Regions from separate parts of the Paenibacillus sp. FSL R5-0407 genome, predicted to be linked through region 1. Evidence: predicted binding sites of a transcription regulator. Region 1 holds the regulator's gene; each other region holds the start of a gene.
What was found. The regulator LexA, encoded in region 1, represses DNA repair genes until DNA is damaged. The targets are predictions, from matches to a motif close to CGAACATATGTTCG.
Positions count from the first base shown of each region.

Region 2: a site for LexA is predicted at 5,339-5,352, ahead of NYE70_RS07985 (DNA polymerase IV). Genes of this name have one in related genera too.
Region 3: a site for LexA is predicted at 3,881-3,894, ahead of recA (recombinase RecA). Genes of this name have one in related genera too.

Region 1 is NZ_JBBPAX010000001.1:1,191,197-1,198,893, reverse strand. Features, by position in the region: gene NYE70_RS05825 (DUF6508 domain-containing protein) at 1-383, shown strand, start outside; gene NYE70_RS05820 (alpha/beta fold hydrolase) at 870-1,712, shown strand; gene NYE70_RS05815 (NUDIX hydrolase) at 1,828-2,490, shown strand; gene NYE70_RS05810 (VOC family protein) at 2,465-2,821, shown strand; gene NYE70_RS05805 (rhomboid family intramembrane serine protease) at 2,851-3,465, shown strand; gene NYE70_RS05800 (restriction endonuclease) at 3,548-4,279, shown strand; gene lexA (transcriptional repressor LexA) at 4,656-5,282, opposite strand; gene NYE70_RS05790 (LysM peptidoglycan-binding domain-containing protein) at 5,457-5,819, shown strand; gene NYE70_RS05785 (DUF896 domain-containing protein) at 5,968-6,141, shown strand; gene NYE70_RS05780 (hypothetical protein) at 6,195-6,731, shown strand; gene NYE70_RS05775 (HAD family hydrolase) at 6,789-7,583, shown strand; gene NYE70_RS05770 (FixH family protein) at 7,654-7,697, shown strand, end outside.
Region 2 is NZ_JBBPAX010000001.1:1,625,834-1,633,530, forward strand. Features, by position in the region: gene NYE70_RS07970 (HEAT repeat domain-containing protein) at 1-428, opposite strand, end outside; gene NYE70_RS07975 (hypothetical protein) at 600-2,819, opposite strand; gene NYE70_RS07980 (hypothetical protein) at 3,510-4,001, opposite strand; gene NYE70_RS07985 (DNA polymerase IV) at 3,998-5,251, opposite strand; gene map (type I methionyl aminopeptidase) at 5,537-6,283, opposite strand; gene NYE70_RS07995 (helix-turn-helix domain-containing protein) at 6,330-7,001, opposite strand; gene NYE70_RS08000 (stage VI sporulation protein F) at 7,196-7,483, opposite strand; gene NYE70_RS08005 (hypothetical protein) at 7,651-7,697, shown strand, end outside.
Region 3 is NZ_JBBPAX010000001.1:619,345-627,041, forward strand. Features, by position in the region: gene NYE70_RS03060 (helix-turn-helix domain-containing protein) at 1-682, shown strand, start outside; gene NYE70_RS03065 (YajQ family cyclic di-GMP-binding protein) at 840-1,331, shown strand; gene NYE70_RS03070 (hypothetical protein) at 1,503-1,847, shown strand; gene pgsA (CDP-diacylglycerol--glycerol-3-phosphate 3-phosphatidyltransferase) at 1,844-2,431, shown strand; gene NYE70_RS03080 (competence/damage-inducible protein A) at 2,466-3,731, shown strand; gene recA (recombinase RecA) at 3,982-5,043, shown strand; gene NYE70_RS03090 (regulatory protein RecX) at 5,141-5,992, shown strand; gene rny (ribonuclease Y) at 6,307-7,697, shown strand, end outside.

The sequences.
Region 1 (7,697 bases):
ACAGGAGTATAACGAAAGAAGAGATTAAGATATTAATAGACTATCTTGAATTCTTTCAGAATACGGATAGTATTTTTTTTACTGTGGAAAAAGGTTATTGGGTAGAGAGCTCAGAAGTCAGTGAGTTTAGAAAACAGCTAAGCGATACTAATTTCTTAATAGTTTTTGATTGGGTTCAATGGATTAGTGACAATAAAGAATTTAAAGATATAAACAACGATTTGTACAGTGAAATTATGAATGCAGATCTCGAAACGCTTAGAAAGTTAATGACTAGCTATATTCGCGGTGACAGATTCAACGAAGGTTTGTTTATTAATGTGATTTTAAAGGGGCATGTCACCAATATTTTATTAAGACTTCAAGAGCTATCGAGATCCTGAGGGAGTCCTTAGTAAAAGTAAAACAAATGATGATCCTAATAAATCTGTGTAAAAATCACGAGAATTCAAAGGAATTGCCAAGGGTTGACATGGAAAATAATTGTATGTTACCATCTCTTTAACTGATACGAACGGAGGGGTTACGTGTGTTAAACTAATTCTTCGATCTTCTTTGCACAATGAATATTTCAATGCTTTAAGGCTATTTGTGTGCATAGTAATCGAAGAATGGTTTGCCTGCGCGGTAACCTATTTTAGTTATATGCGAGTGGGAACAGCGGTAACTGAATTCTCATATTGCATAGACTGGATTTGAAGAAAATGTAACGAAATTTATGAGGATATATTCTTTTACTGACTTAATAGAGTCTGTCATTAGAATAATCTATTTATTTCGTACATTCTCCATTTCCTATTCGATTACTGACTGCACAGGCCAATAGCCTGTGTTTTTTGTTTTGAATATATATAATTGGAGGAATTTACGTGAACGAACGAATTATTGAAATAGATGGAATTAAACTGTGCTCGGATACTTTCGGAAAACCGGACGACCCGGCTATTTTGCTCATTATGGGTGCCCAATCCTCGATGATTTGGTGGGAGGAAGAATTCTGCCAACGATTAGCAGATGCAGGTCGTTTTGTTATTCGTTTCGATAACCGCGATGTTGGGCGTTCAACCACTTACGAACCTGGTCAGCCAAAGTATAGTTTCGAGGACATGGCCGATGATGCCGTAAGAGTATTGGATGCTTATGTAATAAAACAAGCACATATCCTGGGCATGTCCATGGGCGGAATGCTGACTCAAATGATAGCTCTTCGGCATCCGGAAAGGGTTATAACCATTACCCTCCTTGCCACGTCGAACTTTGCTTCGCATCTCCCTCCGATGGAAGATAAGATTATGGACTTTTTCTCGAACATAGGGGATATAGACTGGAGGGATGAATCATCGGTAATCCAATTTACGATTGATAAATCAAGGATTCTTGTGGGTTCAAAGCATCTTTTTAATGAGAAGAAAATTGAAGCTTTGGCTGCAAATGAATTCGCAAGAGGCAGCAATATGGCCAGCATGAATAATCATGCCTTACTGGCAGGCGGGGAATCCTATCTAGCTAGGACAAGTGAAATTAATGTGCCCGCTCTGATTATACACGGTACGGAGGACCCTATCATTCCTTTTGAACACGGACAAAATCTAGCCAAAGAAATCCCGGGCGCAGTGTTACTTTCATTGGAGGGTGCCGGGCATGAACTTCATTATGATGACTGGGATTTAATACTGAATTCTATTGTGGAGCATACTTCGAAATCAAATTAATTAAGTTAAAACTGTAATGGTCGCCCCGGTCTATAAATTGTGCGATCCATAGGCTGGGGTCCTAACTACTCTAACGTTAAAGAGTTCGCATTAATGAAAACAGGAGGGTGCTGTTATGGATTCTGAGCTTATCAATATTTTTAATGATCAAAGAGAGCCGATAGGTGTCGCAACTCGAAAAGAAGTCCATAAACATGGTTATTGGCATGAAGCTTTCCATTGCTGGTTTATTAGTAGGGATGAGATAGGTGACTATATCTATTTGCAGCTTAGAAGTAAAAATAAACGGGATTACCCTAATTTATTTGATATTACGGCCGCAGGGCATTTATTATTTAATGAATCTGTAGCGGATGGAATAAGAGAAATTAAAGAGGAGACCGGCATTGACGTTGCTTTCGATGATTTAATTTCAATGGGTATATTGGATTATGTTGTAGTAAAAAATGATTTTATTGATAAAGAAATTGCCCATGTATATATACATAATTACAACAGGTCGCTTGATGAATTTACGGTTCAAAGTGAAGAGGTTGCCGGGATGTTTAAGACGCGCTTTTCTGATTTTTATGAATTGTGGATGGGCCAACGGGATCAAATAGATTTGCAAGGATTTATTATGGATGAACAGGGAAATAGAATCAAAGTAAATAAAGTGGTAGGAAAAGCACAGTTCGTCCATCATGATGAAGAATTCTATAAATTAATAGTCGATAAAAGCAAGAGTTTTCTAGAACTTGAGGAGGGATCATATGAAAGTAAAACGAATAGTCGCTAACTTTTATACAGAGCAAACTGCAGCAGCTAAACAGTTTTATCAGGACATTCTGGGATTAGATAGCTTAATGGATTTTGGGTGGATAACTACCTATGGTTCCCAAGAAAAGATGGACGTGCAAATCAGCTTTATGTCTGAAGGAGGGAATTCAACGGAAGTGCCCGATATCTCGATCGAAGTAGATGATGTCGAAGAGGCATTGAACCGAATGAAAGAGGCGGGTTACTCAATCGAGTATGGACCGGCTGATGAGCCTTGGGGTGTCCGCAGGTTTTTTGTTAGAGATCCGTTTAATAAACTTGTAAATATTCTTACTCATAAACCTCGCTGAGAGTTCAGTGAAAGAGTGAGGGGTTAATAATGGAATTAACTTATGGAAAAACATTTAAAGAATTTAGATCGCTATATCCAATCACCTTCATTATTATTTCAGTAAACTCATTGCTGTTTATAGCTACCCTAGCTACGAACTTGAAATATGGAGATGCATTTGTACAGTCAATATTCGGAATAACAAATGAGAAGTATGAACCTTGGAGGTTTGTTACCTATGCCTTTATTCATAATGATGTTCAACATTTTTTAGGTAACAACTTATTTTTTTATTTAATGGCTCCTCCCATAGAGATCATTCTAGGTAGAAAAATGTTCATGATTTTTATGATGATAACTATTTTAATCACTCCGATTGGGGACTTTTTGTTTTTTTTAACTGAAAATCTGGTTGGATCATCTGGAATTGTTTTCGGGATAATGGCTATATACTATTACTTGTTTGTTATAAGAAGAGATTTGTTTAGTAAACAAACCATCATAATCATAGCAATTTGGTCTCTAATGGGTTGGGGAAATACATTTTTCATGAAACATGTTAGTGTTAGTGGGCATGTAACTGGTTTTATTTTTGGACTACTATTTTCTGTTTTAGTTTTGAATAAGCATGAGATCAATGAGAGAATGGGTAGGGAACTGTAAATGTTGTTCAAAAATTCTATAGAGGAAAAAAGTCCTAGTTATCGAATGTTGTAAATTATAACATTCGATGGAGGGAATACTAATGGCAAGGAGAAAGAGTAAGGCAAAACAGCAAGAAGAATTCATACAGGCACTATTAGTTCTGGTATTATTCATTTCAATTTTCGGAACTTATGGGCTGACTAAGTCGTTACAAGCGACAGTGATTATCACGATGTTGGCTTTTTCTATTTTCGTTGCAGTGCTTATAATGATTGGCATACAAAGAAAAGAGCGGCTAAAGAGTTCTGGTATTGCAGATATAGATAAAATGGAGGGCGTTCAGTTCGAAAGATATCTGGGCTATTTATTCCAAGCACAAGGATATAAATGTCTAGTTACTAAGGCAGTCGGTGATTTTGGTGCAGATCTTCTCCTTCAAAGAGATGGCAAGAAGATCGTTGTCCAAGCGAAAAGATACAACAAGAATGTCGGCATTAAGGCTGTGCAGGAGGCTCAAGCATCTATTGCGCATTATGGTGCTTCTGAAGCCTGGGTCGTAACTAACAGCGATTATACAAGTGCAGCCTATGAGTTAGCAAAGTCCAATAAGGTTCGTTTAATAAACCGGGATGCATTAGTTGAAATGATTCTCTCGTTGAATCCCGGGGCTTCACCGACACCAAAAGCGATTATTTCTGCAATTCCAGTTGATGAAATGACTTGTCCTAGGTGCGGCAATAAATTGCTCTTGAGAAATAGCTCAAAAGGTCAGTTCTACGGTTGCAGTAGCTTTCCTAAGTGCCGATTCAATAAGAAGAGTCAGGCTGGTTAGAATTCAATTTTTCTAAGCTTCTTGGAAATACATAATGCAATAAACAACCCATCATGCATAGATCATGGTGGGTTTTTCGATTTTCAGTTAGGTCTGCAAAACAAGGATTCTCAAAGACCCGAAATTTCATCCATGATTTTTGATTTTTCGGGCATTCTAAGGGCAAGGAGCTGATGGACATGGTACTTACCCTGAAAAAATACCACCGTCGCAGACTGTGGCTGAGGAAGCTGTGGCGGGGCGAACGTTCCGGAATGAACCGGCAGTTGCAAAATGATGATATGTGGCCTGTGTAAAGGAGTTAGAAATTTCAGAACTTAGTGCAAACAAAAGAGGCTGCCCATTATAGGGAAGCCTCTCTGCTTAATAGCAATAATTAGTGCAAATCACGGAATAGTCCGACAACCTTACCAAGAATGCTCACATGCTTCAGACGAATCGGTTCCATCGTAGGATTCTCCGGCTGTAAGCGGATGTGATCCTTCTCTTTGTAGAAGGTCTTAACGGTTGCTTCATCGTCTTCGGTCATGGCAACCACGATATCGCCGTTATTGGCTGTCTGTTGCTGCCTTACGATCACATAGTCTCCATTATGAATCCCGGCTTCGATCATGCTGTTTCCAATTACGGATAACATGAAAACTTCGCCATCTGCTGAATAATGATCCGGCAGCGGGAAATAATCCTCTATGTTCTCGGTGGCCGTAATCGGTACACCTGCAGTAACTTTGCCAACGACCGGAACGCGAGTCACGCTATGAGCGAACATTCCGATCGTATCGGAGTCATCCTGACCCAGAAGCTCGATGGCCCGAGGCTTGGTCGGGTCGCGGCGGATGAAGCCTTTCTTCTCAAGCCGGTCTAGATGGCCGTGTACCGTTGAGCTGGAAGCTAGTCCAACTGCTTCGCCGATTTCACGTACGGAAGGAGGATAGCCTTTCATTCGGACCTCGTTGCGGATAAATTCTAGTATTGCCTGTTGACGGCTGGACACCTTGGACATAACGATCATCAACCCCATTAGTAACGTTTGGAAAAATTATAACATAGAACTTCCGTTCGTACAAACATAAGTTCTAAATAAGAAGGGAACAATTGTTCGAAAAACTATTGAATCAAACAAGTGTTCGTGTTATATTGAAAACAAATATAAGAACATTTGTTTGGAGTGATGAATATGCTGAAATACAGTACATATCAAAGTATCTATGATAAACCTCAAGCGACCCGTTCCAATTGGGTTGATGGAATAAGAAGTTCGAGGCTGGGCAGAAGTATGGTTAAGATTGCTTTGTTGCTGATCGTATTAATGTTGACAGGGACAGGGGTTGTCTCGGCTTTTGCGGCGGCTTCCGATGGACATGACCGGACTGAATCATCTACGTTCGTGGTGAGACCCGGAGATACCTTGTGGGAAATTGCCGTTGATCATAAACCTCGCGGCAAAGACACCAGAGTTTATGTTGAAGCCATTAAACGGATTAACGGGTTAAACAGCAGCGGCATACAGGCGGGCGACACTCTAATTCTCCCAGATTAAGCATATAATTGCGTGAACTTTCCTTTATATATATGAATGTTTTACTAAGAGCTTGGTACAAGGGCAACTCGCCTTGACAAGCTCTTTTTATCATGTCAAAGTAAGAATTGTTGCCTTATGAAATATTTAAAGAAACAGGAGGGAAACCATGGATATAGATACATTGGTGAACCGTATTAATGAACTGGCACGTAAAGATAAAGCAGAGGGTTTGACCGAAGACGAGATGCTGGAAAGAGCCCAACTGCGCGAAACTTACTTGCAGAACATACGGAGAAATTTCCGCCAACAGCTCGAATCAATCGAAATCGTGGATAAGTAAAGCATGGCCGCCAGGCCTTGCATACATAACCATACATTTTAGGAGGAAAGATCATGGCTTCGTTTGACAGAAAGGTAGAAAGAAATCAGATTCGAATGAACAAAAAGGGGAAGGGTCCCAACCTGAATAATAACCGCGGAGGACAAAACTCCCGCAATGCATTGGGGTCGAAGGGTGAAGGTGATATTTTCAAGGGACGGAATCTGATCTTGCCTGCTGTCTTGGTACTGTTAGCTCTGCTGTATGCTGCGGTTGGCCTGGTTGGAAGCGCTTCGGAAGTAAATTCGGGATTGTTTTGGTTGACGATCGTGCTGTATCTCATTTTGGCTCTGGCTATTTTCCTTAGAAAGCCGTATTTGCGGATTAACAAGGAATGGCTCTATACCTCCAAGTTCAATCGGGATAAGATCTTGCAAGCGAGCAACATCAGCAAAATCAAAATTGATCGCAGCAAAGTGATGATCGTACCGAAAGGGAAAGAAAATAACTGGGTATTTTTGCGCGTTCGCAACCGTTTTGATACGGCAGCTATGGGTGATCGCTTGGAACAATATGCAAAAGTCCATCATGTAACGTTTGAACGGGAATAGAGACAGATAGCAGGTTTTTTATGAGGTGAATATATTCGGGGGAGAGTGTAAAGAGAAATGGCGATTAAAGCGGTATGTTTTGACCTGGACGATACTTTATTGTGGGATGAGCGAAGTGTGAGAGAAGCGTTTGAAGCGACTTGCCTCCGTGCTAAGGATGCTGCCGGAACCGATCCGGCTAAACTGCAGCAGGCGGTGCGTAAAGAAGCGCGTGAGCTTTATGAATCTTATGAAACCTTCCCGTTTACGAAAATGATCGGTATCAATCCTTTTGAGGGATTATGGGCGAATTTTACCGCCGGAGAACAGCCGGAATTTCGCCAGCTTGAACAGCTCGCTCCGGTATACCGTAAAGAATCCTGGAGACGCGGTTTATTAGCTCTGGGAGTAGACGACGATGTCTTGGCTGGAGAACTGGCGGAGCAGTTCGGCCGGGAACGGCGCTCGCGTCCGCATGTATATGAAGAAACCTTTACCATTTTGAACGAATTGAAGGGAAATGTGAAGCTGTTGCTCCTAACGAACGGTTGCCCGGCCCTTCAACAGGAGAAACTGGATGGAGTGCCTGAGCTCGCCGGTTATTTTGATGAGATCGTAATTTCCGGAGCATTCGGCAAAGGTAAACCCGACTCCACGATTTTCCGCCACGCTGTGGAACGTCTTGGCGTTGAGCCTGAGGATAGCCTTATGGTAGGGGATAAGCTGACTACCGATATTTGCGGCGGGATGAGCGTCGGAATGACGACAGTATGGGTCAATCGTGACGGGAAATCCCGTACGGATGAAATCGTCCCTGACTATGAGATTCAGCATTTATCTCAATTGCACGATATTATTGCTAAATTTAATTAATTTTTCAAAAGTCCAATTTGTATAGTGATCAAAAATCGATGAGTAATTAGGAGGGAATAACTTGAAAAGGATGTTCTGGCTGCCGGTCAGCCTTGCAGTGCTGCTTCTAGTGCT
Region 2 (7,697 bases), 430 kb from region 1:
TGATGCAGCATTTCCTTGAGTTGATCTCCCCGTTCCGCGCTTTTAGCGATGGCGCGGGCGATCACAATCGTCAGCGGGCTGTAGCGCTGCTTCTCCAGCATAAGCAGCATTCTCGGGACGGCTTCCGCCGCCCGCATGCCGCCGAGGCGGTACGCCGCCGAAATCCGGCGACCATAGAACAAGCTGTCCAGCAATTTGATGTCTTCGCTCACGAAGCCTGCGTCTTGACACAGCTTCACCAGCTTGTCGCGAATCTCTCCCTTAAACTGCTCGATCCATTCGATCAGCTTGTTCTGGATCACCCTCCGCTCCAGCTTCGTCAGCTTGCCGGGCGGCAGGGGCAAATCGGAAGCCCCGTTGAGATGTGTTTGGATAAACTTGAAATAGTCCTGATGCTTCTGAAGATAAAGCTCTTGCTTCTTCTCCATGCGGTTTGATCTGATTCTGAACCAGAACAATGACAGCATGCCTATCCCAATCAATCCTAGGCAAAAGTAAACGAAATAGATTGCCAAGGTAAGATGCGAGTCCATAAAGAATACTTCCTCCTTCCTGATACATGCGCAAAAGCAATTTGCATACCTACAAATTCGTTACCGCTATCTGTGATCCGGCAGACTTTCATAGTATGCCTTCAAGGCATAGTAGCCCGATTTCAGATGCTCGGTATACTTGACGGTCTCCCAAGGGGACCAGGTGTATTTCGGCTGGGTACTCAGATCCAGCGTTCCGCTTTCACCGGGCCATGACGCTTCGCCGCTGGCGCGGTCCACCATCCAAGGCACAAAAGTGATGCCCGATGTTTTTTCCGTGGTAAATGTGCGGTCCTTTTTCAGCGGTCCGTAGCTGATGACCTGCAGCGAGCTCGGATCGGCAAAGCCAAGCAGCATCCATGGAATGCGCAGCTCTACTTCATTGCCGCTGTATTGCCATGAAGTCAGCGAGTTGAACTGCTCGCTTTCGCGGTCCGATGTGCCCCTTACCAGCTTCCCGACCGTCATATCCTTAAACGGTTGGGCAAACCGGGTATCCGGCGGCGTCATCGTCAAGCTGACGGCCAATTTCCACGGTTGAAAATCAACTTTTTGCTCCTCCGTCTGATCGTCTAGCATCCAGTAGCCATACTGTCCGTACAAACGGCGGTGAAAATCGTACGTAGGCGCCACTTTGACCTGAGTTTCTTCATCGCTGCCAATTACGACCATATTTTCAAGGCCGTCGCTCAGGCTTTTCCCGGGAAGCTCGGTCTTCGGCTGATCCCCGCCGGACAATATATCCGTTCCGAGATAAATTTCTTTCGCGGCCGGATCGAACGGCTCATCCAGCGTCAACCCCACATATACGTAGGCTTCATCATGCGTCACGCGCAGCTGCTTCATGCCAGGCGAAGGATTGTCCCATACCTGCACTTCTCCTTCGGTGAGCGAGTTCCAGTCCTCCAGATTACCGTCAATCGTAATCAGGTCCTCCTTGCCCGCACCCATGGAGAGAATGCCGAACAACTTCTCGTTCGTCAGCACATTCAGCCAGTACGAGCGGCGGTCTTCCGGAATCTCGAAGCGCATCGTATTCCACGTCTTCTTGAACCATTCGTCCTGCCACATGAACAGAATCGCACCCGCATATCCCTCTTCGTAAATATCCTTCGTAAGGGATACGTCGATTTCGCCCTGCTCCTGCTCGCTGTGTCCGCCCTGATTACGGCCTCCACGACCCAGATGCGATACGCCGAGCGAAGAAGGAACTCCGTATTCCGTAACCATAATCGGAATATCTTTGTAATATGCCTTCAAATTTTTCAAATAGGCTTTGTACGTGTTGTAATCGTCGGCCCCGTCCGGAATCGTTTCCAGCGTTTCATCCAGATGGAAGAAATCCGGATAGTACGGGTATACGTGGTAGGCGGCGAAATAACCCGCTTCCCAATCTACCGGTTCGATATGGGTGGCATCCACGCTGGCCATGTCTTCCTCAAACAACGGCTCGCCCGGATGTTCCAGTACGTCGGTCGTCACCCAGTTCGTAAACGTAATCGGATGCTCCCAACCGTAGGAACGTTCCAACTCCGCCGTCTGGTCAACCAGCTCCGCCAGCCAGCTTTCGAACGGACTGGCTTCAGCGACAGCCGCAAAGTGCTTGCCTTGATACGGTTCCGTCCCCGCATGCACTTTGTTCGTGTTATCGACCATTTCGGGATCCCATTCCGTGCCGATATGCCAGCCCATGAGATAAGGGCCCGCATTGGCGGTATATTTTCCTCCCGATTCTCCCGGCGTCGCTTCGATCTTCAGATCGCCGTATACCGCTTTGACCGCTTTTTCAATTTCCTTGTGGAATTTCTGTTTAATCCCCGGGTTGTATGCGTCCTTGAGCTCGATCAACTGCTCCTCGGGGGACCAGATTCCCTGAATGAAATACAGCGGGTCCTTTTCTTTGTCCCGATTGTATTTAACCAGCGACTTATAGAATACAGGATTATGCACCGTGTAGATCCGAATGACATTGGCTCCCATTTCGTCGATCTGTTTAAACCAGCGCAAGTAATCGTCTTCGGTTATCGGGAATTCTCCCGGAAAATGTCCAGGAACCGTGGCACCCAGATTTACGCCTTTTACAAAAAGCTCATTCCAGGTTCCGTCGCCCTCGTACTCCATGAATTTGTCGCCCGAGGTCCGGAATTTCATCTCTGCGCCATCGGAAGTGGCGAAACTGACGTGGGCAGGAGGTAAAATCAAGGTTGCCAGAAAAATCCCGCCGGCGATCAATACGGCGCCCAGCCCTATCCAGATGGCTAGCTTTTTTCGCGCTAATGTAGTCATCGGTCTTTAATTTTTCACCTCGCTATTTTTTTGTATGCAGGCGATGAACAGTACGGTTACGGTCCCTCACGCACCTCCACTCTTCAAATTACTTCTATCATTAACCAAGTGAACCCATAATGTAACTAGGCTAATGGAAGTGTTTTGTTCCTGGGTCCTTTCCCCGGGACCTGTCTGCATTGTGGCCCATATTTCCCATAATCAGGAAAACACCGTTTGTCCCGCCGCGCCCTTCTCATTTTATGAAAGTTAGTCTGAAAAACCCTACATTCCATGAGCGGTTTCCAATTCATTGTTTTCATGGAACGGGGTGCTTGCGCCTTTCGCCCTTATTAGACGCACGAAAGATTTCGAAGTTTCGATCTATTTTTACACCCTTTTCCATAAAGGTTACAGAATTGATACAAAAGTCATGTTAGAAAATCGCTTAACGACGCGGATTTTCGCTGATATGGAAATTACATCCAACTTAACAATAAAGATACCCTGGTCCCATAATGGGCCTATTGGTTACTTACTTGAATTTCACTCCAATTACGGACCATGCCCTTATCGCCCAAATTGGTGACTAATTTCCCAGTTTCAGGTGGAATTCCTTCGCCTTTCTGTCCCGTTTGCAACCCGGAATTATTCTTGATTGGGACCCTAAATGCAAAAAAGAACAGCTATTCAGCTGTTCACGGATGCTATTCAGAGCGTCTTTCCCGATTCTTTGGCTTGTTCTTTCAGCAATGCGACCAATTCCGAGGAGTATTTTGTCAGCCGCAGGCTGATCTCGGACCGCATCACATCCCGGGTCATGCCGAAACGTTCCTGGTATCCCCGGCAATAATAATGGTAATAGACCACCATATCCGCCTGCTCTTCGTTAAGAATTCGGATATTCCGTTGTTTAAGCTCGCGCCGTAATTTATAGGAATCCCCGATGATCCGATTCAGAATGTACTGATTCACCATAAGATGCAGACGCTTGAAAAGGTTGTTGGAGTACTCCACATCGGAAATGCTCTTCTGCACCATCTTCTCCATGTGAGGCAGCAGGGTGTAGTCGCGGAGCAGCCTTCGTTCTTCCGCTGTAATAATGCTGCTTCCCTGAGACCGATGCTGGTCTTCATACTGTTCAGCGTGCTCGGTCAGCAGCATCTTGGACTTCCACCGCTCATTCCCGTCAAGCTTGCTCATTTGTAATGCCCCCCAATTTGCCCGGCTCTTTCCCGCGCGACGCCGGCTTCCGTCAGCGAAGAAGCGTGGATGATCGCACTGCTCCCGTAGCGGTCTTTGATGCTGTCGATAGCCCGCTCTTTAGCATAGGCACGGGGCCGGTTATCAAACAAAGTAAGCTGCATAGTGCTGTCTTCGGTCAGTTGGGATAATGATACGCTCAAGTTACTGACCGGCAGCCCTCCCCAGTGCTTCTTAAACAGCTTATGGACGGCGGCGGCAACCTCATGAGTCAGGGACGTCGGCTCCGACAGTGTCATCTGCCGGCTAAAGGAAGAGGAACGCGTGCCATCCGTCTCCACGGCCGAAACGGAAACCACGCCGCCCAGAAAATGATGCTGCCTTGTGCGGCGGCATACCTCCACCACCAACTCGAGCAGGACGATTTCAATGTCCTTAAGCCTGGAATACAGATTCCAGCGAAGCGCCTTGCCGTGGCTGACCGATTTCAATTGATGGCGTATTCCCGAAACGACAGGGCTCGGATCGATTCCGCGTGCGGTTTGCCAGTAATACTCCGCCTGAATATCGCTCTGCTTGCCCATTTCCCGCCGCATCCGCCGCTTAAACTCAGCGAGCTCCAAACGCGCAATATCCCCGATGCAGTACAGGCCCATCCGGGTAAAATGACGGGTCATCGCGGAGGCGACCATGAACATGTGATTTACGGGCAGCTTCCAAAGGGTGGACTCCAGCTTCTCGAATGAAAGCTCAAATATACCTTCGGGCATTTTCTTCGCATAATTATCGGTCGCCATTTTAGCCAGTACCTTCGTAGGGCCGATCCCCACCCTCGTCCAGACGCCGGTCGATACAAGAACATGGTCCTGAATTATCTTAGCCATCTCATAAGGAGATCCGAAATAACCAAGCGAGCCGGTAACATCCAGAAATTGTTCGTCAATGCTGAACGGTTCCACAAGATCCGTATACGATTCAAAAATTTCCGTAATCAGGAGCGAGATTTGAATATACGTCCGCATTCGGGGCCGAATCACAACCAGATCCGGGCATTTCGCCAGCGCTTCACCGACTCGCGAAGCGGTCGTCACGCCGCGGGATTTGGCGATGGGACAAGCCGCCAGCACAATACCGTTTAGCCTTGAAGGGTCGCCCACAGCAACAGGCTTGTTGTGATACTCCGGGTGGGCTGCCTTCTCCACCGAAGCATAAAAGGACTGTCCATCGATTAAAAAGATTTGTTTTGACATAGGTGACCCCTCCATAAAAGCTTGTGATACCCGCAAACCGAGTTTCCGCACTAAAACGGAACATTTGTTCTTATTATATTCATAATACGAACAAATATTCGCTTTGACAACAGGTTATTGCTGGATATCGTAATCCTGCTGCAAAAAATGGGCTCCCAGCATAGAAAAAACGGCCGAAGACATTTAAGGTCTCAGCCGTTTTATGGTGCAAAGTTCTATGTGATTAAAGATTCCAGTCTAAGCTTAAGCTTGGGACGGCAGAAAAGCGAACCCTCGCCAGGCAGCCTATTGAGCCGTCAAAATGAGCGGCCCGTCCTGGGTCAACGCAATCGTATGCTCAAACTGAGCCGATAGTTTACCGTCCGCCGTTCTGGCGGTCCACCCATCCTCGTCGATCGAAATGCGGAAGGTGCCTTCGTTGATCATCGGTTCGATCGTAAACACCATGCCTTCCTTAAGGCGAATTCCCTTCCCGGCCACCCCTACATGTTCGTAGTTCGGTTCCTCGTGCAGCGTTCTGCCTATGCCATGGGCAAGTAAATCGCGGACGACGGAATAGCCGTTCGATTCCGCGTGGGTCTGAATCGCCGATGTAATGTCTCCGAGCCGGTTGCCGGGAACCGCTTTGGAGATGCCGAGCTCCAGGCATTCCTTCGTTATTTTAAGTAACTTTTCCACGTCAGGGCCAGGTTTACCGATCGTATAGCACCAGCACGAATCCCCAAACCAGCCGCCGTATTGCGCCACGATATCCAGCTTGAGCAGATCGCCTTCCTGCAGCGGTTCCGAAGAAGGAAAACCGTGGGCCACTACGTCATTGACTGAGGTGCAGGTTTCGGCAGGAAATCCGTTATAGCCTTTGGTAAACTGTTTGCCGCCCAGCTTCGTGATATGTCTCGCGACAAAATCATTAATTTCCAGGGTGCTGATACCCGGTTGGATCAGCTTCTTAACCTCCCGGTGACAATCCGCCACAATCTGGTTCGCCGCCTTCATCTCTTCAATTTCTCTTGGCGATTTCAATATAATCATTTGGCCTTCGCTCCACTCTATAATCTAAATAATGCCGGTAAACCGGTTAAAATAGAAACCTTATAATTTGTTCCGCCTCTTTATGCAGTGTTCCGCGGCGGATCGACGGCAAAGCGCAGCCCGCCAGCGCGGCGAGCAGCCATTCCGCCTGCCGTCCCGGGCCGGGAGCATCCGGAGGCGAATGCCCGGAGTCCGCTCCATGCGTAGCCACATCAGCCGGGGACATCAGGCTGGCCAGCGGTAGCAGCACCTGCTCACGGTATGCGGCCGAAAGCTGCTCCGCTTCCGCCTGGGGCAGCGTCCGGAAATGATCGGCGCCCAGCTGGCAGGCCAAATAAAAGGCATGGTCGTCCGCCCAGGATGCCAGCAGCATCCCTGCAAGCTCCCTGCAAGATTTCGGACCGGCCGGCATGGCTGCAATCGGTCTTATCCGGCCGATCGAGCCGCTCCCTCCCGCTGCGGCCGCTGCCCCCACGGACGAAACACCCAAAATCTTTCCAGCCCGTTCAATCGCCTGAGATAACAAATCATGCAGCAAATCGGCTTTATTTTTATAGTAATGATATACCGTCCCATATCCCAGACCCGCTTCCGCGGCAACATCCCGGATCTCCATTAGCATGCCCTTGTCCAGGTACACATCCGCGGCGGCTTTTAAAATTTGGGCCATTCGCCGGATACGAATTTGTTCATTTTGCTCTTTGGTCCGTGGAGTCATTCATTGGCCTCCAGATTTTTTATTTTGACCTACTGTCATGTCAATTTAAAAATACAACAGGAATCCGGTAAATGCAAGCCGCATTATCCCCGGATCATTAACTCAGCGTAAAACAGGCTTATGCCCGAGGTTAAAAAAATCAGCCGGATTTCTCCGGCTGTCCGACTCTGCCCTTAACACACCGAAATAAACTATTAACGAAACATTCCCCACAGCTTGATTAAATGAAGCGTGCTTTTCGGATCGATTTTTTGGGCAATGACAAATTGAACGATCTGCTCTTCCTGAACCCCGGTCAACCGTTCATTCAGCAAGGTAGCCGCCGATTTAACAAGCCGTCTGACCTTCATGCGGTCCTGCAGGTCGGATTTAGTCAATCCCTCCACCAGTTTTTTGACGCGCTCCTTGGTAGCCGGATTTTTCATTTTCAGTTTAATCCGCTCCACCAGCTGCGGACTGATTCCATATTGTTGATAACTCAAAGGCGCTTACACCTCCCGTTCCTTAGGCCTTCTCTCTAATATATGAGCGGCAGGCTGTCCATAGTGCACAACTATTTTCCAAGGGCCCGTTTGAATGATTTTTCGTGAAAGAGGCCTGGAACAATTAGTGTCCTTTCTTCGTCGGAAATAGAAAAGGAGGGTATAGAATGAAAAAAAGAATGCTGCTCTCGCTAATCGCATTAATGGTGCTGGC
Region 3 (7,697 bases), 570 kb from region 1:
GATTTATATGTATTTCACGGTTTGGGGCAAAAGCGACGAGGCCAAGGACAACCAGCCTGATCAAACACCGGTGACGGACACCAGATCGGAAGGAAACGGCGGGACCGGAAACACGGGACAGAACGGGACTAATGCGGGTACAGGCAATGAGGGTACTGCCGGAAACGGTACTGCGGGCAATAACGGTACAAATGGAACCGATAACGGCAGCAACGGTACGGAAGGTAACGGTAGTACGAATACAGGTACTGACACCGGTACGGATACCGGCGTAGGGACTGTGGTTGTCGCTCCCGACGGGAAGGAAGGAAGCACGACCAAATTTCTGGTTCAATCAGCCGGAAGCCAGCCTGTCCAGGTAGTGATCAATGCTACGGGCAAAAGCTGGGTAGAAGTCCGCAAAGGCGACAAGGGCGGAGAAAAACTGTATTTCGACAATACCACCGAGGGTGAGGTTCTCACCTATGAACTGGGACCGGAAGGCTTGTTCATTAAGTCGGGTGCGTCTTCGAATACGACGATTACCGTCGGAGACCAAGTGGTCACGGACGGGAAGAACACTTCCAAAATCCAGTTAAACCTGGGCAGTGCCGACGCAGGATCGGCTAATGGAAGCAATGGATTGGATAACAGCACAACCGATGGAACCAGCAGTGACGGTAGTGCAAATAACGCCGAATAATACGGGCGTCTTTGACCGGATAACGGTCAGGGACGTCCTTTATTTTTTATTGGGAAAGCGCGTCGACTCGACTTTGCGAAATCTTTTACATATAATTATGATATGTGTTGAATAAGGTGACTTTTTGAACTACCTCTATTGGAAAGGAATGTGAATGATGGCTTCTGAAAGTTCTTTTGACATCGTATCGAAAATGGACATGCAGGAATTGACCAACGCGATCGACCAGACCGAGCGGGAAATTGCCAACCGGTTTGATTTTAAAGGCAGCAAAAGCGAGTTGAAGGTCGAAAAGGATGTGCTGGTGATCCTGTCCGATGACGAGTACAAGCTGAATGCGGTAATCGATATTTTACAGTCGAAAATGATCAAGCGCGGTTTACCGATCAAAAACCTGGACTACGGAAAGGTTGAGCCGGCTTCGCTCGGCACGGTCCGTCAACGGATCAACCTGAAACAGGGAATCGATCAGGAGAACGCTAAGAAGATTAACGTGCTGATCCGGGACTCCAAGCTGAAAGTGAAGAGCCAGATCCAAGGCGATCAAATCCGCGTCACCGGCAAGAGCAGGGACGACCTGCAGCAGATTATTCAAATGCTCCGTAAAGCGGATCTTACCGTTGATTTGCAATTTACGAATATGAAATAAGCAAGCATCCGGTCTCTCGCTGTGCCAGTGGCTCCGCGCGGGGCTCTTTTTTTCAATGAACATCGATTTTTGGTTGTTATATGTGGTTTTGACAGTATTGTTTCGGAAATATTATACTTAATTAGGTTTTTAAAATGGGAGCATGGCTTATAGCAATGGGGGATCGAATTCATGACAGAAATAGTGAAAGTCGTTACACTCGGGGCTTCGACTGGGGATAGGCCGATTCAAGTCAGAAACCCGATGTTTAATTATGAAGAGGGCTCGCCGCTCTTTCGGAGTACCGTCCGGTATTCGACCTACATAAAATATGATGAAGAAGAGGCCGAGGAACGGCGTGCCGGCACGTTGATAAAGATTCAGCGTTCTTCCGCTAAAGATAACGGAAACAAGCATAGCAGGCAGGGTGTTGATAATCATGCGGCGGTCGGCAGTTTAGCCGGTATGAGGGATCTGGTCAAAGTCCGCATTACACCAGCTTGCGAGTATGATCTGTCAGGGGAGGCAATCCTATGAATCTGCCCAATCGCATCACGTTAGCCCGTATATTTATGATTCCGCTGATGCTTGTATTTTTGCTGTTGGATTTGGAATGGTGGTCATATGGGCTGACGCTGGGAAATTATTCGCTTCCCGTAAATCAGTTGATCGGCGCTGTTTTGTTTATTGTGGCGGCAAGTACGGACGGGATTGACGGGTACATCGCCCGCAAGCATAATCTCGTTACGAATCTGGGCAAACTGCTCGATCCTTTGGCGGATAAGCTGTTAGTTGCTGCCGTTCTCATTGCGCTTGTCGCAATGGGGAAATGCGACGCCTGGATTGCGGTCATAATCATCAGCCGTGAGTTTGCCGTGACCGGCTTGCGCGAAGTGGCGCTGCTTGAAGGCTCGGTGATCGCCGCCAGCAAATGGGGTAAGGCAAAAACCATTACGCAAATTATCGCGATCTCAGCGCTTTTGCTGAACAATTTCCCGTTCGAATGGATACACTTCCCTTTTGATCAAATCGCAATTTGGCTGGCTGCTCTTATTACGATTTACTCGGGAATTGACTATTTCGTAAAAAATAAGAACGTGCTTAACTTTTCAAAAATGTAATACGAACGCTATCCTCCGGAAGGAGACATGACCAGTGAAGGCAGAAATCATCGCAGTCGGTACCGAGCTGCTGCTCGGCCAAATCGTAAACACAAACGCACAATATTTGTCTCAGGAACTAGCTTCCATTGGGATTGACGTCTATTTTCAAACCGTGGTTGGCGATAATGTAGAACGCTTATCACAGGCCATCAAACTCGGCTCCGAGCGGGCTGATCTGCTCATATTCACCGGCGGACTAGGTCCGACTCAGGATGATCTGACCAAAGACGCCGTGGCTGCGGTGCTTGGAAGATCGCTTCATATCGACCGGATGGCTATGGACAATATCGACCGGTTTTTCCAGGGACGCGGCGTTCCGATGACGGAAAACAACCGCCGGCAGGCTCTTGCTATTGACGGTGGGACTCCTTTGCCTAACGAGACCGGACTTGCGGTTGGCAATGCCGTCGCCGAGAACGGAAAGTTTTATATTTTGCTTCCGGGACCGCCTTCCGAGCTGAAGCCGATGTTTGAACAGCAGGCCAAGCCGTGGATTTTGCAGCATGTTTTGACGCAGGAGGAGCCGCTTTATTCCAAAATGCTTAAGTTCGCCGGCATCGGGGAGTCCGGGCTTGAGACCCGCCTGCTTGACCTTGTAGAAAATCAATCCGATCCGACGCTTGCCCCTTACGCTAAGGAAAGCGAAGTAACGATCCGGATCTCGACCAAGGCAAAGACACAAAGCGAGGCTATGGAGAAGCTGGATAAGCTGAAAGAAGAAATCGCTTCGCGCCTGTCGGATCACCTCTATGCCGAAGAGGATGTCCCGATCGAGAAAACGATCGTCGATATGATGACAGAGCGGGGACTTACCGTCAGCGCGGCGGAGAGCTGCACAGGGGGGCTGCTGATGCAGTCGATTACAAGCATACCCGGCAGTGCAACTGTGTTTCTCGGCGGAATCGTCTGCTATTCCAATGCGATGAAGGAGAAGCTGCTGAACGTGCCTCATGATTTGCTGGAGGGCGAGGATGCCCCGGGTGCGGTCAGTGCGGAAACGGCGAAGGTGCTGGCCGAGCAGGTTCGCATGATTGTAGATACGGATTTCGGCTTGTCGATTACCGGGGTGGCCGGTCCAGGCTATTCCGAGCGCAAGCCGGTCGGCCTTGTATACATCGGGATCTCTCGCCGCGGCGGCGACACTGCCGTGTTCGAATTGAATTTGAAAGGGAACCGGGATACGATCCGCATTCGTTCTGCGAAAACGGTGTTGTATCACCTCTGGAAGCAGCTTAAAACGGAAGCCGTCGAAGCCTAGAGGCGTGCCCTTGCCAGTTCTGCGGCAGCGGAGTATAATTGAACACAGCGGAAGAACCGCAGCAAACTGAATTGTTTTGCTGTGGTTCTTTTTTTGTTGTTAGACGGAATTAAGTGGGAAAGGAGGATTTTTCAGGCTCAAAAAAATTACGAATGTATGTTCGAAAAAATGCTTGGCAAACGTTCCAAAACAAGGTACAATTATAAATGTAGTAATCATGTATCCAATCATATTTAAGGATGTGAGCTGATTGTCAGATCGTAAAGCTGCGCTGGAAATGGCGCTTCGTCAAATAGAAAAACAATTCGGTAAAGGTTCGATCATGAAGCTGGGAGAATCCACGCATATGCAAGTGGAGATCGTTCCCAGCGGATCGTTGGCACTAGATATCGCACTCGGTACCGGGGGACTTCCCCGCGGCCGGATCATTGAAGTATACGGACCGGAATCTTCCGGTAAAACAACGGTAGCGCTGCATGCCATCGCTGAAGTGCAGAAGATCGGTGGACAAGCCGCATTTATTGATGCGGAGCATGCGCTGGATCCTTCCTATGCAAGCAAGCTGGGCGTAAACATCGACGAACTGTTGCTGTCTCAGCCGGACACCGGCGAACAGGCTCTGGAAATCGCCGAAGCCCTCGTACGCAGTGGCGCGGTGGATGTCATCGTTATCGACTCCGTAGCAGCTTTGGTTCCAAAAGCGGAAATCGAAGGCGAGATGGGGGATTCCCACGTCGGTCTCCAAGCCCGTCTCATGTCCCAGGCTCTGCGTAAATTGTCTGGTGCCATCAGTAAATCCAAGACGATTGCCATCTTTATTAACCAATTGCGTGAGAAAGTCGGCGTTATGTTCGGTAATCCCGAGACTACTCCAGGCGGTCGTGCCTTGAAGTTCTATTCTACGGTTCGTCTTGACGTCCGTCGTGTAGAAACGATCAAGATGGGGAATGATATGGTAGGTAACCGGACCCGGATTAAGGTCGTCAAGAATAAGGTTGCGCCTCCATTTAAACAGGCGGAAATCGATATTATGTATGGTGAGGGTATCTCCAGAGAAGGCAGTATTATCGATATTGGCGCTGAGAAAGATATCGTGGATAAGAGCGGTGCCTGGTATTCCTATGCAGGGGAACGTCTGGGACAAGGACGCGAGAATGCGAAGCAGTATCTTAAAGAGCACAAGGAAATTGCGAATGCGATTGAACAGAAGATTCGTGAAGCCAGCAACTTGACGACTTCGGTACCTGCTGCTTCAGCTAGCGAACTTGAAGCTGAGTCACAAGAAGAACAGGCGCTTTTCGAAGAAGAATAAACCGATGCTGACGAAGCGCTCTGTGGCCCGGGGGATCCCGGAACAGAGCGCTTTTTTGATTCGAGATTATATGAAATGACAAAGGAGCGGAAGAAGGGTGGATCAACGATATGGAAGCCGCGGTAGTCGGCCGAAAGGACAACAGGGACGGAAGGATGAACCGGGCGAGATCGTGGACATTTCGGACGAAAGTTTTTGGGAGATGACCCGCGGCACTGCCGGGGGAAATTCTTCGAACGAACTGGCGGGGGAAGGGGGCGGCGACGGGATTGACGCTTTTCCCGAGGACATCGAACTGGCCATTACCTCCGTATCGTTGCTGAAGCGTCCGAAGTTCCGGTATCGTATTTCGTTCGGGTCTTACTCATTGGAAGTTCACGAAGACGTCATGATCAAGTACAGAATGATCAAGGGTGCTGTATTTACCAAGAGCGAGTTGGAAGAGATTGTTTTTGCCGATGAACGGCAGCAGGCCTATGCCGATGCCTTGCACTATTTAAGCCGTAAGCCTCGAACAGCCTACGAGATTACTATGCGTCTCGGTGAAAAAGGATGGGGCGAGGAGACGGCGGCCGAGGTTGTTCGCAGGTTGACGGAAGATGGTCTGGTCAATGACGCCGCATACGCTCAGGAATGGGCCGGCCAGCGCGTTCGGGGCCGGGGGAAGGGTAAGTTATGGGTGCGTCATGAACTCCGCCAGAAAGGGGTTCCAAAGCCGTTAATCGAGGAGGCCCTTCAAACCGTCAGCGAAGATGATGAATTTGAAAGTGCCATGGAGCTGGCAGCCAAGAAGTGGCGTACTTCGACAGGAGAACCGGCTGACCGGAAACGCAAGACAGGGTCTTTTTTAATGCGGAGAGGATACTCCGGATCCCTGGTTTCCAGAGTCATTCGCGAGTTGGGGCGGGAAGACGGATTCAGCGATGAAGAAGAGTGGGAGAATGATTAGTTTGGCAAAACGGACATTGCTTGTCATTTGCTTGACAATTTCTTTCATCAAATAATAAAATGAACATGAATCTATTTTTACTTGGGCCCTTTTTTTCCTTCCAAAATTATGGGCTCTGTGAGGATTCTCTATTTTGTAAATCATGAAGGCCAAATTTTCCGTTTGTGGCTGGAGGAAACTTTGCATCACTCACACATGGAAAGCCTTGCCTTAAACGGCCTGTAATGAATTCTTTGTATGATGATGAATGAGAAAATTTACAACTGCAAACATCCCAAGGAATGCCTTGGAGGAAACAACGGGGAGGTGAACAGATGAGTACAGGAATCTGGATCGTTCTCGTTGCAGCCGCTTTATTCTTTGGGTTCGGAATCGGATATTTTATTCGCAAATCTCTTGCAGAAGCTAAAATTTCCAGTGCGGAACAAGCTGCAAGTCAAATCTTGGAAAACGCGAAGAAAGACGCAGAAGCACTGAAGAAAGAAACGGTTCTTGAAGCGAAGGACGAAGTCCATAAGCTAAGAGCCGAAGCTGATAAAGACATTCGTGAACGTCGGAATGAAATTCAACGACAAGAAAGACGATTGTTGCAAAAGGAAGAGTCGCTGGATAAAAAATTGGAATCGCTGGAACGTAAAGAAGAGCAAGTGGCGGGCAAAGAGAAACGGATTGAAGAAACTCAGCAGCAAATTGATCTGATTTACAAGAGTCAGGTTCAAGAGCTTGAACGTATTTCGAATTTGAGCATGGAGGATGCCCGTACCATCATTTTAAACAATGTGGAGCAGGAAGTTCGCCATGAAACGGCTCAAATGATTAAGGACATCGAACAGCAGGCGAAGGAAGAAGCGGACAAGAAATCCCGCGAAATCATCACGCTCGCCATCCAACGCTGCGCGGCGGATCATGTCGCGGAAACTACAGTTTCCGTAGTATCGCTGCCAAACGAAGAGATGAAGGGTCGGATTATCGGTCGGGAAGGCCGCAATATTCGTGCTCTGGAGACGCTTACCGGTATCGATTTGATTATCGACGATACGCCGGAAGCGGTTATCTTGTCGGGCTTTGATCCAATTCGCCGTGAGATTGCCCGTACCGCACTTGAGAAATTGGTGGCGGACGGACGTATTCACCCGGCACGGATTGAAGAAATGGTTGATAAATCCCGCCGTGAAGTTGATGAACGGATCCGCGAGTATGGCGAACAAGCCACCTTCGAGGTCGGCGTTCATGCGCTGCATCCGGATTTAATCAAAATTTTGGGACGTCTCAAATTCCGGACAAGCTACGGACAAAATGTGCTTAAGCACTCCATGGAAGTAGCTTACCTGGCTGGACTTATGGCCGGTGAACTGGGCGAGGACATTACGCTCGCCAAACGGGCCGGACTGCTGCACGATATCGGTAAAGCGCTTGATCATGAAGTGGAAGGATCTCATGTCGAAATCGGCGTGGAACTGGCTAAGAAATACAAGGAACATCCGGTCGTTATCAACAGTATCGCTTCGCACCATGGGGATTGCGAGGCAACTTCGGTCATTGCGATGCTGGTTGGCGCAGCTGACGCCTTGTCGGCGGCGAGACCCGGAGCGCGTCGTGAAACACTGGAGACGTATATCCGGCGGCTGGAGAAGCTCGAGGAGATTTCCGAATCGTTCGAGGGCGTGGAGAAATCCTTCGCTATTCAAGCGGGCCGCGAGGTGCG